DNA from 3 places in the Azospirillum ramasamyi genome. Region 1 is predicted to be linked to each of the others. Evidence: predicted binding sites of a transcription regulator. Region 1 holds the regulator's gene; each other region holds the start of a gene.
What was found. The regulator HrcA, encoded in region 1, represses chaperone genes, less so after heat shock. The targets are predictions, from matches to a motif close to GTTAGCACTCNCCNNNGGNGAGTGCTAAC.

Region 1 (2,270 bases):
GGGCATCATCATGCCGATCGGCTCGACCGAGCAGCACGGGCCGAACGGGCTGGTCGGCACCGACGCCATCTGCGCCGAGTTCATCGCGAAGGGGGTCGGCGACGCCACCGGCGCGCTGGTCGGCCCGACGATCCCGGTCGGCATGGCCGTCCACCACATGGAATTCCCCGGCTCGATGACGCTGAAGCCGTCGACGCTGATCGCGGTGCTGCGCGACTATGTCGGCTCGCTGGCCGAACACGGGTTCCAACGCTTCTTCTTCGTCAACGGCCATGGCGGCAACATCGCCACCCTGCGCGCCGCCTTCTACGAGATCTATGCGGAGAACCGGGCGCTGCGCGGCCGCGATGCCCCGGATCTGCGCTGCACCCTGGTGAACTGGTGGGAGAACGGCGAGGTCGGCCGCCTGTCGCGCGAGCTGTACCAGGGCAGGGAAGGCTCGCACGCCACGCCCAGCGAGGTGTCGGTCACCCAGTACGCCTATCCCGATTCGATCAAGAGCGCGGCGATGGAGCCGGAACAGGCGCCGGCCGGCGGATTTTACGATGCCCGCGACTTCCGCCGCCGCCACCCCGACGGCCGCATCGGCTCCGCCCCCGGCCTTGCCCGCCCCGAGCACGGCCAGCGCCTGTACGAGGCCGCGGTCGGCGCCATCAGCGCCCAGTACCGCGCCTACCTGGCGGAGCAGTAAGGACGCTCCATGGTCGCAGGCGAGCGCGGCAACTTCGCCCCGCACGTTGATTCGGCGATTGGACCTGCCTAAATTCGGACCGTTCGGCGGGATTTCCGATCCACGTCGACCGATTGCGAAACGACGGCCCAGAAAAGACCGCCCACAGAAAAGACGGCCCGACGTCCATGATCAACGAGCTGAACCAGCGATCGCGCGAGATCTTCCGGCTGATCGTCGACGCCTATGTGGCGTCCGGCGAACCGGTCGGGTCGCGCACCATTTCGCGGCGGCTTGGCATGGCCTTGTCGCCCGCGACCATCCGCAACGTGATGGCCGACCTGGAGGAGCAGGGGCTGCTCTACGCCCCGCACACCTCGGCCGGCCGCATCCCGACCGACGCCGGCCTGCGCATGTTCGTCGACGGCCTGCTGGAGATCGGGTCTCTGACCGAGGACGAGCGCGCCTCGATCGAAGCGAAATGCTCCGCCTCCGGCCGCGCCTTCGCCGACGTGCTGGGCGAGGCCTCCGCCATGCTCTCCGGCCTGTCGCACTGCGCCGGGCTGGTGGTGGCGCCCAAGACCGACCGGCCGCTGAAGCACATCGAATTCGTGTCGCTCGGCCCCGGCCGCGCCCTCGTCGTTCTGGTGAACGAGGATGGGCTGGTCGAGAACCGGGTGATCGAAGTGCCGATGGGGGTTCCCACCTCGACCCTGCAGACGGTCTCGAACTTCCTCAGCGCCAAGCTCGCCGGCCGCACGCTGGAGGAGGCCCGGCAGGAGGTTCTGCAGGAGATCGAGCAGCAGAAGACCCAGTTGGACGAGCTGTCGCGCAAGGTGGTCGCCGCCGGACTGGCCACCTGGGCCGGCTCCGGCGGGGCGAATGCCGGCCAGCTGATCGTCCGCGGCCAGTCCCGCCTGCTGGAGGACGTCACCGCCCTGTCGGATCTGGAGCGCGTGCGCGCCCTGTTCGAGGCGCTGGAAACCAAGGAGACGATGCTGCGCATGCTGGACGCCACCGGCCGCGGCGACGGCGTGCAGATCTTCATCGGGGCGGAGAACGTGCTGTTCAACCACTCCGGCTGTTCGATGATCATCTCCCCGTTCCAGAACAGCCGCGAACAGGTGATCGGCGCCATCGGGGTCATCGGCCCGACCCGCATCAACTACGCCCGCATCATTCCGCTGGTGGATTACACCGCCAAGGTGGTCAGCCGGCTGATCGGCTGACCGCCCACTCGCCTCACTCCCCGCCATACGACCAGGCAAGAATCGAGAAAACCATGAGCGAAGAGCAGAACAAGCCCGCCGACGCCACCGTGGAGCCGACCGAGGCCACCGCCGAGACCGCCAACACGGCCGCCGCCAACGGTGCCGATGCCGGTTCGCCCGAGGACCGCGTCGCCAAGCTGGAGGCCGAGGTCGCCAGCCTGAAGGACCAGCTTCTGCGCGCCATGGCGGAGACGGAGAATACCCGCCGCCGTGCCCAGCGCGACCGCGAGGACGCCAGCAAGTTCGCCGTGTCCAGCTTCGCCAAGGAACTGGTGTCGGTCGCCGACAACCTGCGCCGCGCGCTGGAGGCCGTGCCCGCCGAAGGCCGC
Region 2 (2,270 bases), 370 kb from region 1:
GCAGCTTCTCGCGGTCGTAGTCCGAGGTGGTCTCCTCGACCTGGGCGCGGATCTGGCCGCAACGGGCTTCGATGTCGGCCTTCTCGCCGGCGCCGTCGACGATCGTGGTGGTCTCCTTGGAGATCACGACCTTCTTGGCGGTGCCCAGCATGTCGAGGGTGACGTTCTCGAGCTTGATGCCGAGATCTTCCGAGATGACCTGGCCGCCGGTGAGGATGGCCATGTCTTCCAGCATCGCCTTGCGGCGGTCACCGAAGCCCGGAGCCTTGACGGCGGCGATCTTCAGGCCACCGCGCAGCTTGTTGACCACCAGGGTGGCCAGCGCCTCGCCCTCGATGTCCTCGGCGATGATCAGCAGCGGACGCGAGGACTGGACGACGGCTTCCAGAACCGGCAGCAGCGGCTGCAGGCCCGACAGCTTCTTCTCGTGCAGCAGGATGTACGGGTTCTCGAGATCCGCGACCATCTTGTCGGCGTTGGTCACGAAGTACGGCGACAGGTAGCCGCGGTCGAACTGCATGCCCTCGACGACGTCCAGCTCGGTGTCCAGGCTCTTGGCCTCTTCCACCGTGATGACGCCCTCGTTGCCGACCCTCTCCATCGCCTGGGCGATCATCGTGCCGATCTCGGCTTCGCCGTTGGCGGAGATGGTGCCGACCTGGGCGATCTCGTCGTTGGTCGTGACCTTCTTGGCGCGGGCCTGGATGTCGGCGACGACGGTGGCGACGGCGAGGTCGATGCCGCGCTTCAGGTCCATCGGGTTCAGGCCGGCGGCGACCTTCGTCACGCCTTCGCGGACGATGGCCTGGGCCAGGACGGTGGCGGTGGTGGTGCCGTCACCGGCCAGATCGTTGGTCTTCGAGGCGACCTCGCGGACCATCTGGGCGCCCATGTTCTCGAACTTGTCCGACAGTTCGATTTCCTTGGCGACCGACACGCCGTCCTTGGTGATGCGCGGAGCGCCGAAGGACTTCTCGATCACGACGTTGCGGCCCTTCGGGCCCAGCGTGACCTTCACGGCGTCGGCGAGGATGTCAACGCCACGCAGCAGCTTTTCGCGCGCGGTGGGGCCGAACTTGACGTCTTTGGCAGCCATGTCTCAATTCCCTTAATTCGTAAATTTCGAAGGATACGGGCGGAGGACTTAGGCCTCGATGACGCCCATGATGTCGGATTCCTTCATGATCAGGAAATCCTCGCCTTCGATCTTCACTTCCGTGCCCGACCACTTGCCGAACAGGATGCGGTCGCCGGCCTTGACGTCCAGCGCCACGACCTTGCCCGACTCGTCGCGGGCGCCCGGGCCCACGGCGATGACTTCACCTTCCTGCGGCTTTTCCTTCGCCGTGTCGGGGATGATGATCCCACCCTTGGTCTTGGTGTCGGACTCCAGACGCTTGACGACGACGCGGTCGTGCAGCGGGCGGAACTTCATGGAATGCCTCCTTGGATCAAGGCTTGGTTCTGACTGACGTTGATTGGCGCGGGCGTGGCTGTTAGCACTCCATCCCGGCGAGTGCCAGACAGCTAATCCAAGCGGTTTGTGGATTCAAGAGGCTCGTTTCGGAATTTGATGCAAATGCCGGCAGCACTCGCCTCTTTATGCTGCTAACACGCTGATTAAAAACAACTTTCTCCCTTGCGGGGCGGATCGTCGCCGGGCAGGATTTCTTCAAAGGGTCATGGAAGGCCCCACCGTCCCGGAGCCGGCTCACCGCCGCCGGGACCGCATGAGAGGAACCGGACACCGCACAGTCCCGATCGAACCGCCAACCGCATGGGAGACCGCGCATGGCCAATCTCATCCTCCAGCTCCGTGATTACCGCCTGACCACGGCCGAGATCCTCTATCACATGCCGGACCATCCCGGCCTTCTGCAGTCCTATCTGTGGCAGGATCTGGATCAGGCGCCGGAATATCCCGTCCTGCGGCGCTTCCTCGATTTCTGGCAACGCAACCTCGACGGCAAGCTGCATTCGGTGAGGCTGGCGACCCAGACCCTGATCACTCCCGGCGATCTGCGCCACGCCGCCGCGGATTTTCATATTCATTGACGACCCTTCGCGCGCTTTGCCTCGCCCTCCAGGCATCGGCAGCGCTGCCCGGCATCATGCATTCCGCGACCCTGTGACAACCGTCACAGCGCCCGCCCGACCGGATCGCTAAAATTTTAGCAAATACCGGCGGCGGAGAGTGCGGAGGGTGCGATGGCGGCGGAGCGCAGGACAGAATCCTGGAACGAAGGCTGGGGCGACCGTAATGCCGTCGG
Region 3 (2,270 bases), on a different replicon from region 1:
GCCTTGCGGCGGTCGCCGAAGCCGGGGGCCTTCACCGCCGCGACCTTCAGACCGCCGCGCAGGCGGTTGACCACCAGGGTCGCCAGCGCCTCGCCCTCCACCTCCTCGGCGATGATCAGCAGCGGCTTGCCCGACTGCACCACCTTCTCCAGCACCGGGACGATGGCCTGGATGCCGGACAGCTTCTTGTCGTGGATCAGGATGTAGGGATCATCCAGCTCCACCTGCATCTTCTCGGCGTTGGTGACGAAGTAGGGCGAGGTGTAGCCGCGGTCGAACTGCATGCCTTCGACGACATCTAGCTCGGTCTCCAGGCTCTTGGCCTCCTCGACCGTGATGACGCCCTCGTTGCCGACCTTCTCCATCGCGCGGGCCAGCATGTCGCCGATCTCGCGGTCGCCGTTGGCGGAGATGGTGCCGACCTGGGCGATTTCCTCGTTGGTGGTCACCTTCTTGGAGCGGGCCTTCAGTTCGGTCACCACGGCGTCGACCGCCATGTCGATGCCGCGCTTGAGGTCCATCGGGTTGATGCCGGCGGCGACCGACTTGGCGCCCTCGCGGACGATGGCCTGGGCCAGCACGGTGGCGGTGGTGGTGCCGTCACCGGCCAGATCGGCGGTCTTCGACGCCACCTCGCGCAGCATCTGCGCGCCCATGTTCTCGAACTTGTCGGCCAGCTCGATTTCCTTGGCGACCGACACGCCGTCCTTGGTGATGCGCGGGGCGCCGAACGATTTCTCGATCACCACGTTGCGGCCCTTCGGGCCGAGAGTGACCTTCACGGCATCGGCCAGGATGTCCACGCCGCGCAGCATCTTGTCGCGGGCGGTGGAGCCGAACTTCACGTCCTTCGCAGCCATGGTCCTGTTCCTCCCCTGTTACGCAGCTTTCCGGGCGGTCTTCTCGGCGGGTTCGGCGGCGCCCTCGATCACGCCGAGGATGTCGCTCTCCTTTATGATCAGGAAATCCTCGCCGTCGATCTTCACCTCGGTGCCGGACCATTTGCCGAACAGCACGCGGTCGCCGGGCTTCACGTCGAGGGCCATCAGCTTGCCGGCCTCGTCCCGCGCGCCCGCGCCGACGGCGATGACCTCGCCTTCCTGCGGCTTTTCCTTGGCGGTGTCGGGGATGATGATGCCGCCCTTCGTCTTGGTGTCGGATTCGACGCGGCGGACCAGAACGCGGTCGTGAAGCGGTTTGAACTTCATGGCGTGACACTCCTTGAGTCTAAGCGAATGTCTTTGGTTCTCAAGCACGCCCGAATGGGCCGTGCTTTCAAAGCGGGAATTTACTCGCTGCATATTTGTCGTCAAGAGGATTTTTAAAGAAAAAAATCAAGCACTATTTCTTTTAAATCTCAAGCGGTGATTGCCCATGTCCGAAATATCGGGCACGGGTTAATGCTCTGTGCGAGTTTTTCTTTGGGTCTTCCCGGCTGAGCTTGACGGCCGTCTCACTTGGACGCCGAGGCCGGGCGAACCGGGGGAGCGCGCAAATATCTGGTCATCGGCATCTCACACATCCTCCGCGGAGCAACATGCAGGACACGGTCTTCGGGCGCGCCGGGATCCGGTGGGCAGCGGCGCAGCGGCGGCACCCCGGCGCGGGCGAAATCTAATCAAGCTCAAGCTGGCGTCAAGATGGCCGTCGGCGCAGCGATGCAGATCCCGCGCGCCGCCCATTAACATGGGTCAATGCGGCGCTCATCCGGCCGCGCTAGACTGGTCGGTGTGAAGCATATCGCCGGCCGCGGGCCGTTTGCGAAGGTCACGCCAAACAGCTTCGGAACCGGCGTCTACCGTAACGGGAGAACGCCATGGTCATGATGAAAGCGGCAGTGTTCGTCGAACCGGGCCGCATCGTGCTGGACGACAAACCGATCCCCGATGTCGGGCCGCTTGACGCGCTGATCCGCATCACCACGACGACGATCTGCGGAACCGACATCCACATCCTGAAGGGGGAGTACCCGGTCAATCGCGGCCTGACCATCGGGCATGAGCCGGTCGGCATCATCGAGAAGCTTGGCTCCGCCGTCAGCGGCTATCGCGAGGGGCAGCGGGTGATCGCCGGGGCCATCACCCCCAGCGGCCACAGCAACGCCTGCCAATGCGGCTGCCCCTCCCAGGACGGCCCAGACACCGCCCATGGTCTGAAGTTGCTGGGCGGCTGGCGCTTCGGCAACACCATCGACGGCGCCCAGGCCGAATATCTGCTGGTGCCGGACGCGATGAACAACCTCGCCCGCGTCCCCGACGAACTGACGGACG

Region 2: groES (co-chaperone GroES) is a predicted target of HrcA. The motif match lies at 1,496-1,524, and genes of this name have one in related genera.
Region 3: groES (co-chaperone GroES) is a predicted target of HrcA. The motif match lies at 1,249-1,277, and genes of this name have one in related genera.

Annotation. Positions count from the first base shown of each region.
Region 1 is NZ_CP029829.1:2,562,878-2,565,147, reverse strand. Features, by position in the region: gene DM194_RS12075 (creatininase family protein) at 1-691, shown strand, start outside; gene hrcA (heat-inducible transcriptional repressor HrcA) at 859-1,899, shown strand; gene grpE (nucleotide exchange factor GrpE) at 1,953-2,270, shown strand, end outside.
Region 2 is NZ_CP029829.1:2,197,035-2,199,304, forward strand. Features, by position in the region: gene groL (chaperonin GroEL) at 1-1,096, opposite strand, end outside; gene groES (co-chaperone GroES) at 1,145-1,435, opposite strand; gene DM194_RS10290 (usg protein) at 1,792-2,055, shown strand; gene DM194_RS10295 (hypothetical protein) at 2,209-2,270, shown strand, end outside.
Region 3 is NZ_CP029830.1:859,655-861,924, forward strand. Features, by position in the region: gene groL (chaperonin GroEL) at 1-860, opposite strand, end outside; gene groES (co-chaperone GroES) at 879-1,208, opposite strand; gene DM194_RS16350 (NAD(P)-dependent alcohol dehydrogenase) at 1,817-2,270, shown strand, end outside.